2 regions of the Citrobacter sp. U14242 genome follow, and region 1 is predicted to be linked to the other one. Evidence: predicted binding sites of a transcription regulator. Region 1 holds the regulator's gene; the other holds the start of a gene.
What was found. The regulator PurR, encoded in region 1, represses purine synthesis genes. The targets are predictions, from matches to a motif close to CANGCAAACGTTTGCNTG.
Positions count from the first base shown of each region.

Region 2: a site for PurR is predicted at 2,097-2,114, ahead of purE (5-(carboxyamino)imidazole ribonucleotide mutase). Genes of this name have one in related genera too.

Region 1 covers NZ_JBKGLW010000004.1:169,235-173,873, forward strand. The annotation lists gene sodB (superoxide dismutase [Fe]) at 1-240, shown strand, start outside; gene ACLJXE_RS07910 (MFS transporter) at 280-1,449, opposite strand; gene cydH (cytochrome bd-I accessory subunit CydH) at 1,628-1,717, opposite strand; gene purR (HTH-type transcriptional repressor PurR) at 2,015-3,040, shown strand; gene punR (DNA-binding transcriptional activator PunR) at 3,160-4,083, opposite strand; gene punC (purine nucleoside transporter PunC) at 4,195-4,639, shown strand, end outside.
Region 2 covers NZ_JBKGLW010000003.1:149,342-153,980, forward strand. The annotation lists gene cysS (cysteine--tRNA ligase) at 1-553, opposite strand, end outside; gene ppiB (peptidylprolyl isomerase B) at 727-1,221, shown strand; gene lpxH (UDP-2,3-diacylglucosamine diphosphatase) at 1,224-1,946, shown strand; gene purE (5-(carboxyamino)imidazole ribonucleotide mutase) at 2,186-2,695, shown strand; gene purK (5-(carboxyamino)imidazole ribonucleotide synthase) at 2,692-3,759, shown strand; gene mnmH (tRNA 2-selenouridine(34) synthase MnmH) at 3,856-4,639, shown strand, end outside.

The DNA of each region.
Region 1 (4,639 bases):
GCTATCAAGAATTTCGGTTCTGGCTGGACCTGGCTGGTAAAAGGAACGGATGGCAAACTGGCTATCGTGTCCACCTCCAACGCAGGTACACCGCTGACGACTGACGCGACGCCTCTGATGACCGTTGACGTGTGGGAACATGCCTACTACATCGATTATCGTAATGCCCGTCCTGGCTACCTGGAACACTTCTGGGCACTGGTGAACTGGGAATTTGTTGCGAAAAACTTCGCAGCATAAATGACAACGCAGAAGGGGTTCCCTTCTGCGTTTTTGTTTTTAATTCGTTGCGTTGCAGACTTCTTCCGCTTGTTTCCTTGCCGAGACAAAGACCAGCAGTAGCGCAAGACCCGCCACAATCGCCCCCATTACCGGTACGAAACTGTAGCCCAATCCTCCGGAAATTACCGCCCCACCAGCAGCCGCTCCCAGGGCATTCCCCAGATTAAACGCGCCAATATTAACTGACGATGACAATCCAGGTGCCTCGCTGGCAACGCGCATCACACGCATCTGCAGCGGCGGAACCACCGCAAACGTTGCTGCGCCCCACACCACCATACTCACGGCCGCACCCAGCTCATTACGAGCCAGGAAAGGTATTGCCAGCATAATAATCATTAGCAGCAGCAAAAAGCCTTTCAGCGTACCGTTAACCGAACGGTCAGCCAGTTTCCCCCCCAGATAGTTACCGATAGAGAACCCAACGCCAATCAGCACCAGCATACCGGTGACAAACGCCGGCGTAGCATGAGTAATGCTATGCAGCACGGGTGAGATGTAGGTATAAAGCGTAAACATCGCCCCGGCCCCCAGAACGGTCGTCAGTAACGCTGACACCACTTGTGGACGCATTAACACCGCCAGTTCTTTGCGCACATCAGGGCGCTCACCAGCCCCACCTTTCGGTAACGAGAAGAACAGACTGACCATTGCGATAACACCCAGTCCCGCCGTCGCCATAAAGGACATACGCCAGCCGATGGTTTCCCCAAGCCAGGTTGCCGCGGGAACACCGCCAATATTGGCGATAGTTAACCCCATAAACATAGTCGCAACGGCGCTGGCCTGTTTATGTTTGGGGACAACGCTTGCTGCCACAACCGAACCGAGGCCAAAAAATGCCCCGTGGTTAAGACTGGTCAAAATGCGCGACAGCATCAGCGTCGTGTAATCCGGAGATATCGCCGAAAGCACATTACCCAACGTAAAAATGGCCATCAGGAAGATAAGCGCATTGCGACGCGCACGATGGGACAGCAGTAATGTCATCAGCGGTGCGCCAACCATCACGCCTACCGCATACGCGCTGATTAACATCCCAGCGGCCGGAATTGAAACATCCACACCTTTGGCAATGACGGGTAGCAATCCCATGGGAGAAAATTCTGTCGTTCCAATGCCAAACGCACCTATCGCCAGCGCCAGTAAAGGATAATTTATTTTCATCTATCGACTCCGTAACGTCGAGCCTTGGCACGACACATCATAAGAGTCAAAAGCATGACATTGATCGCAAAATTAATAAAGTTAACAAAATTGCAAAAGACTTTTGCTTATTGGCAAAAAATAGGACGGAAAAGACAAGCAGAAAGGGTGAGGGAGAGCAAACTCCCTCGGGGGGAAATCAGTGCAGTGCTGCAGTCAGGCCACCCGCGACAATCAGGCCCAGAACAATTATGGTCGTCACTAACGAAAATTTCAGATCGGTGCTCATCAAGTTTTCTCCTTTTTATTCCCACACAAAAAGTGATATTGCGCATTTTTACACACTTGAAAGCAAAAATCTCTCACGATTTATATTGATAACTGCTTTTAACTCTTCCCCTTTTCGTTAAGATCAGACAAAATTCCACGCTTACTTGATTAGCGTACCGGCCATTGACCCCTTCCTGACGTTCCGTGTCGTTTTCCCGGCGTGCCGCAACCCCGACGTTGCGTTGAGGGTGTGTGAAGGCAAACGTTTACCTGGAGTATTCTCAGGAGCTTAGGATATGGTCTGGAGTGAGATGTAATGGCAACTATTAAAGATGTAGCGAAGCGAGCAAACGTTTCCACTACAACCGTATCACACGTAATTAACAAAACGCGCTTTGTCGCAGAAGAAACGCGCAACGCTGTCTGGGCAGCGATTAAAGAACTGCACTACTCCCCCAGCGCAGTGGCACGTAGCCTGAAGGTGAATCACACCAAATCGATCGGTTTGTTGGCAACCAGCAGTGAAGCTGCCTATTTTGCCGAAATTATCGAGGCTGTTGAGAAGAATTGTTTCCAGAAAGGCTACACGCTGATTCTGGGCAACGCCTGGAACAGTCTTGAAAAACAGCAGGCATACCTGTCTATGATGGCGCAAAAGCGCGTAGATGGCCTGTTGGTAATGTGTTCAGAGTATCCGGAATCACTGCTTTCCATGCTCGAAGAGTATCGCCATATTCCAATGGTGGTCATGGACTGGGGCGAAGCAAAAGCCGACTTTACCGATACCGTCATTGATAACGCTTTCGAAGGTGGTTACATGGCGGGCCGGTATCTGATTGAACGCGGTCATCGTGAGATCGGTGTGATCCCGGGTCCCATGGAGCGTAATACCGGCGCAGGCCGCCTGGCTGGCTTCATGAAAGCGATGGAAGAAGCGCTGATTAAAGTTCCCGAAAACTGGATTGTACAGGGTGATTTCGAACCTGAATCCGGCTACCGCGCTATGCAACAAATCATCTCCCAGTCGCATCGCCCAACCGCCGTATTCTGTGGTGGCGATATTATGGCGATGGGTGCGCTGTGTGCCGCAGACGAGATGGGACTGCGCGTGCCGCAGGATATCTCAGTTATCGGTTACGACAACGTGCGCAACGCTCGTTACTTCACCCCTGCGCTGACCACCATCCACCAGCCAAAAGATTCACTTGGTGAAACAGCTTTCAACATGCTGTTAGACCGTATCGTGAATAAACGTGAAGAATCGCAGTCAATCGAGGTGCATCCACGTCTGGTAGAACGTCGTTCCGTTGCCGACGGTCCATTCCGCGATTATCGTCGTTAAGCCCGTTATGTGGGTAATGCCGTTCAGAAAGCATCAATCGGTGTTGGCGGGGGTAATGAACATACTCTCTCCGAGAAAGGGTTCTGCTCTCCATACATGCTTAACTGAACGGCATTACGCTATGCGAGGAGCTCATCCGGCTCCCGCAGCCACTCTTTATTCAGCGTCTCACTATCCCCCAGGTAGTCCAGTAACCAGCTCAGTGCAGGCGACGTATCATTCTGTTGCCAGGTCAGGCAACACGCGGCATCCGGGAACGGATTTTCCAGCTGTAACGCCACCCATTTTCCGCTATCGATCCACGGTTTTGCAAAATGCGTCGGTACCATCCCGACACAGAGTCCGGCTGACAAGCAGGTGGCCGAGGATTCCCAGTCAGGAACCACGACGCGTTTTTGGTTGTGCAGCAACCATGTAATACGTTTCGGCAGCGTGCGGGACGTGTCTTCGCGCACCAGCGATGGCCAGTTGCGCAACGTATCGTCACTGAGCGGTCCCGGCATTGTCGCCAGCGGATGATGACTGGCTACCACGCAACTCCAGCTCAACATTCCCATATCCCGGAACGTATAGCGTCCCCCTACCGGAATGGCCTGCGTTGCTCCGATAGCTAACTCCACACGACCGTCCGAAAGCGCGTCCCAGACGCCATTAAACACCTCCTGAAAGACCAGAAGCTCCACATCATCGAAATGGCGGTAGAAATCCACAATCATCTGTCGGGTTCGTTCCGGGCGAACAATATTATCTACCGCAATCGCCAGCTGTCCTCGCCAGCCATTGGCGATTTGTTGACATTGCTGACGGGTGATCTGCATTTTTTTGATAACAGACCGACCTTCTTTTAAAAACCACGCGCCAGCAGGCGTTAATTCCACGTCCCGGTGACGACGTTCAAAAAGAGGTACAGCCAGCCACTCTTCCAGTTGGCGCACAGTGTAGCTTACCGCCGAAGGTACGCGGTGCAACTCCTGAGCAGCCGAACTAAAGCTACCGTTACGCGCCACCGCATCAACAACTTCAAGTGAATATTCCGACCACATGCTCTGCCTGCAAAAAATTTGAAATCAGTAAGCAAATATTAGCGTTTCACAGCGAGAATTACACTCACTACACTCAGCGGCAATGTTCTATTGCTAAAAAGAGAAACGATAATGCAACCAGGAAAAGGGTTTTTAGTCTGGCTGGCAGGTCTTAGCGTGCTAGGTTTTCTGGCAACCGATATGTATTTGCCCGCCTTTGCTGCTATTCAGTCCGATTTACAGACACCCGCTTCTGCCGTGAGTGCCAGCCTTAGTTTGTTCTTAGCCGGTTTTGCCGTTGCACAACTTTTGTGGGGGCCACTTTCCGACCACTATGGTCGTAAACCGATTTTGATGCTGGGCTTATCCATCTTTGCGCTGGGCAGCCTGGGCATGTTGTGGGTAGAAAACGCCACCGGCTTACTGGTGCTTCGCTTTATTCAGGCCGTTGGTGTCTGTGCGGCTTCGGTTATCTGGCAGGCGCTGGTTACCGATTATTATCCTTCACAAAAAGTAAACCGCATCTTTGCCACCATTATGCCGCTGGTCGGATTGTCTCCTGCACTTGCACCGTTAT
Region 2 (4,639 bases), on a different contig from region 1:
TCCACAGCACGAAGTCCATCGGGTTACGCTTCACATCAACCACATCAACACGCGCACCCGCCTGCAGCTGATCCAGGTCCTGACGTGACAACTGACCGTAATTCGGGTCGGTCGGTACGTCGAACATGACATCGCCGTTATCGGCAACGTAAGCGTGACCTTTGGCAATCAGCTGTTCGGTGATTTCAATAATCTCAGGGATATGATGCGTAGCACGCGGTTCAAGATCCGGACGCAGAATATTCAGCGCATCGAAATCGTTGTGCATTTCCGCAATCATGCGATCAACCAGCGCCACAAAGCTCTCGCCATTTTCATTAGCGCGCTTAATGATTTTGTCGTCGATATCGGTAATGTTGCGCACATACTTCAGCTTGTAGCCGAGGAAGCGCAGATAACGGGCAACAACGTCGAAAGAAACAAAGGTACGCCCGTGTCCAATATGACAGAGATCGTAAACGGTGATGCCACACACGTACATGCCGACTTCCCCGGCATGAATGGGTTTGAATTCCTCTTTTTGGCGCGTCAGTGTATTAAAGATTTTTAACATCGAAGATTCCGTGTAGACGTGTGTGGATAACAAAGCCCTATAATACCTATAAATTGGCCCCGAAGCAGCACACTTTGCAAGGTGATCGAACCTTGCGGTTATGCTATAACAAGCCCCTATCATGTGACCCTGACCAGGGTCGAAGCACCACTCTATCGGAACAGGATGCAAAAATGGTTACTTTCCACACTAATCACGGCGATATCGTAATCAAAACGTTTGATGATAAAGCGCCTGAAACAGTTAAAAACTTCCTGGACTACTGCCGCGAAGGTTTTTACAACAACACCATTTTCCACCGTGTTATTAACGGTTTCATGATCCAGGGCGGCGGTTTTGAGCCGGGCATGAAGCAAAAAGCCACGAAAGAAGCTATCAAAAACGAAGCCAACAACGGTCTGAAAAACACCCGTGGAACGCTGGCAATGGCGCGTACTCAGGCTCCGCACTCCGCGACGGCTCAGTTCTTCATCAACGTTGCTGATAACGACTTCCTGAACTTCTCCGGCGAAAGCATGCAGGGCTGGGGCTACTGTGTATTCGCTGAAGTTGTTGAAGGTATGGATGTCGTTGATAAAATCAAAGGCGTTTCCACCGGTCGCAGCGGTATGCATCAGGATGTACCAAAAGAAGACGTTATCATCGAAAACGTGACCGTCAGCGAGTAATCGTGACGACACTGTTTATTGCAGATCTCCATCTCTGCACGGAAGAACCGGCGATCACCGCCGGTTTTCTGCGTTTTTTAGCCGGCGATGCACGAAAGGCCGATGCGCTGTACATTCTTGGCGATCTGTTTGAAGCCTGGATAGGCGATGACGATCCCAATCCCCTACATCGTGAAATGGCCGCAGCGATAAAAGCGCTGACAGATTCCGGTGTTCCCTGCTTTTTCATTCATGGCAATCGTGATTTTCTGATCGGCAAGCGTTTTGCCCGTGAGAGCGGCATGACCCTGTTACCTCAGGAAAAAGTGCTCAACCTGTATGGTCGCAACGTACTGATCATGCATGGCGACACATTGTGCACCGACGATACAGGCTATCAGGCATTTCGCGCTAAGGTTCATCAGCCCTGGCTACAAAAACTGTTTCTCTCCCTGCCATTATTCATTCGCCAACGTATTGCCGCGAAGATGCGCGCCAACAGCAAAGCCGCCAACAGCAGCAAGTCGCTGGAGATCATGGATGTGAATCCACAGGCCGTCATTACCGAAATGGAGAAACATCAGGTCCAGTGGTTAATTCACGGTCATACCCATCGCCCGGCAGTCCACGAACTCACGGCCAATGCACAACCCGCTTTTCGCGTGGTGTTAGGTGCCTGGCACACCGAAGGTTCGATGATTAAAGTCACACCTGACGACGTTGAACTGATCGCTTTTCCATTTTAATTCTGCAGATACCCAGTTCCTCTTTACACAAAACTATTCGAGTTGCATCGAGGCGGCAAATCTGTGAGTCCCCCGGAGCTTACAAAAGTAAGTGCTGGGGTGAGCAGATACAGCCAACAAAGAGGCAGCCTGAAGAGTGAAGTGTAAAGCAACGCAATCGTTTTCCTTGTTTTTAAAACGTGCTATTCTCTCTCGCCTCTAAAGCAGTGTGAAGCACACCCACAGGAGTTTTTAGACGCATGTCTTCCCGCAATAATCCGGCGCGTGTCGCCATCGTGATGGGGTCCAAAAGCGACTGGGCTACCATGCAGTTCGCCGCCGAAATCTTCGAAATGCTGGACGTTCCACACCATGTTGAAGTCGTCTCAGCCCACCGTACTCCTGACAAACTGTTCAGTTTCGCCGAAAGTGCTGAAGAAAACGGTTATCAGGTCATTATTGCGGGAGCTGGCGGTGCAGCGCATCTGCCGGGCATGATTGCAGCGAAAACGCTGGTCCCCGTGTTAGGCGTTCCGGTACAAAGCGCAGCGTTGAGCGGTGTAGATAGCCTGTACTCGATCGTGCAAATGCCACGCGGCATCCCTGTGGGTACGCTGGCGATTGGTAAAGCAGGTGCGGCCAATGCGGCCCTGCTGGCAGCACAAATTCTGGCAACACACGACATAGCATTACATCAGCGTCTGAGCGACTGGCGCAAAGCACAAACCGATGAGGTACTGGAGAACCCGGACCCGCGAGGTGCGGCATGAAGCAGGTCTGCGTACTCGGTAATGGTCAGTTAGGGCGTATGCTGCGTCAGGCCGGCGAGCCGCTGGGCATTGCGGTCTGGCCAGTTGGGCTTGATGCCGAACCCGCCGCCGTTCCCTTTCAGCAAAGCGTGATTACCGCTGAGATCGAGCGCTGGCCGGAAACCGCGTTAACCCGCGAGCTGGCGCGCCATCCGGCGTTCGTGAACCGTGATGTCTTCCCGATTATTGCCGACCGCCTGACGCAAAAGCAGCTTTTTGACAAACTCAACCTGGCAACCGCGCCGTGGCAACTGCTGGCAGAGAAAAGCGAATGGCCTGCGGTATTCGACAAGCTGGGTGAGCTGGCGATTGTCAAACGTCGTGTCGGCGGCTATGACGGTCGCGGTCAGTGGCGTTTGCGCACGAATGAAACTGAACAATTGCCGGATGATTGCTACGGCGAGTGTATCGTCGAGCAAGGCATTAACTTCTCGGGCGAAGTGTCACTGGTAGGCGCTCGTGCACACGACGGCAACACGGTTTTCTATCCGCTGACCCACAACCTGCATCAGGACGGCATTCTGCGTACCAGCGTGGTCTTCCCGCAGGCTAACGCTAAACAACAGGCGCAGGCCGAAGCGATGCTTTCCGCCATCATGCAGGAGCTGGGTTATGTCGGCGTGATGGCAATGGAATGTTTCATTACCCCGGAAGGTCTGCTGATTAACGAACTGGCGCCTCGCGTGCACAACAGCGGGCACTGGACACAAAACGGTGCCAGCATCAGCCAGTTCGAGTTGCACCTGCGAGCCATTACCCAACTACCACTACCAACACCGGTGGTGAATACACCTTCGGTGATGGTGAACCTGATTGGCAGCGACCTGAACTACGACTGGCTGAAGCTGCCGCTGGTGCATCTGCACTGGTATGACAAAGAGGTACGCGAAGGGCGTAAGGTCGGACACCTGAACCTGAGCGACAGCGATACCGCGCGCCTTAGCGCCACGCTGGAAGCGCTCATTCCCCTGCTGCCGCCGGAATACGCCAGCGGAATTATCTGGGCGCAATCAAAGCTGAAATAAGCCATTAATGCCGGGGATTTGATTTTATCCTTCCCCGGCTCCTCTTCAGGCGCGTAAAATCCCCTCCATTGCTGTTTTGTATTTTCAGGATTGAACATGAACGATGGAACGGACTATCGCGCGATTCTGCTCGCCGGTACGCCCTTAATCGATGTACGCGCGCCCGTTGAATTTCAGCAGGGTGCGATGCCGGGTGCAATCAACCTCCCCCTAATGAACGATGACGAACGCGCCGCTGTCGGGACCTGTTACAAACGTCAGGGACCGGAAGCTGCGCTGGCACTTGGGCATCAGCTTGTTAGCGGTGACGTCCGCCAGCAGCGAATGAACGCCTGGCTGGAAGCCTGTCGCCAGCATCCAGAGGGATACTTATGCTGTGCCCGCGGCGGCCAGCGCTCGCACATTGTGCAGCAATGGCTGCGTGAATCCGGCATTGACTACCCGCTGGTACGCGGCGGTTATAAGGCCCTGCGTCAGGCCGCGATACAGATAACCGAAGATTTAGTACAAAAGCCCATCGTCTTAATTGGCGGCTGTACCGGCAGCGGTAAAACGCTGTTGGTACAACAGCAGACAAACGGCGTGGATCTCGAAGGTCTGGCACATCATCGCGGTTCCTCTTTTGGCCGAACCGTTGAACCACAGCTCAGCCAGGCGAGCTTCGAAAACCTGCTGGCGGTCGAAATGCTGAAAACCGACAGCCGCCAGGATCTGCGTTTGTGGGTACTGGAAGATGAAGGCCGCATGATTGGTGCCAATCACCTGCCCGAATGTTTGCGTGATCGTATGACTCAGGCATCTATTGCGGTGGTGGAAGACCCCTTTGAGCTACGCCTGGAGCGACTGCGCGAAGAGTATTTTGTCCGTATGCACCACGATT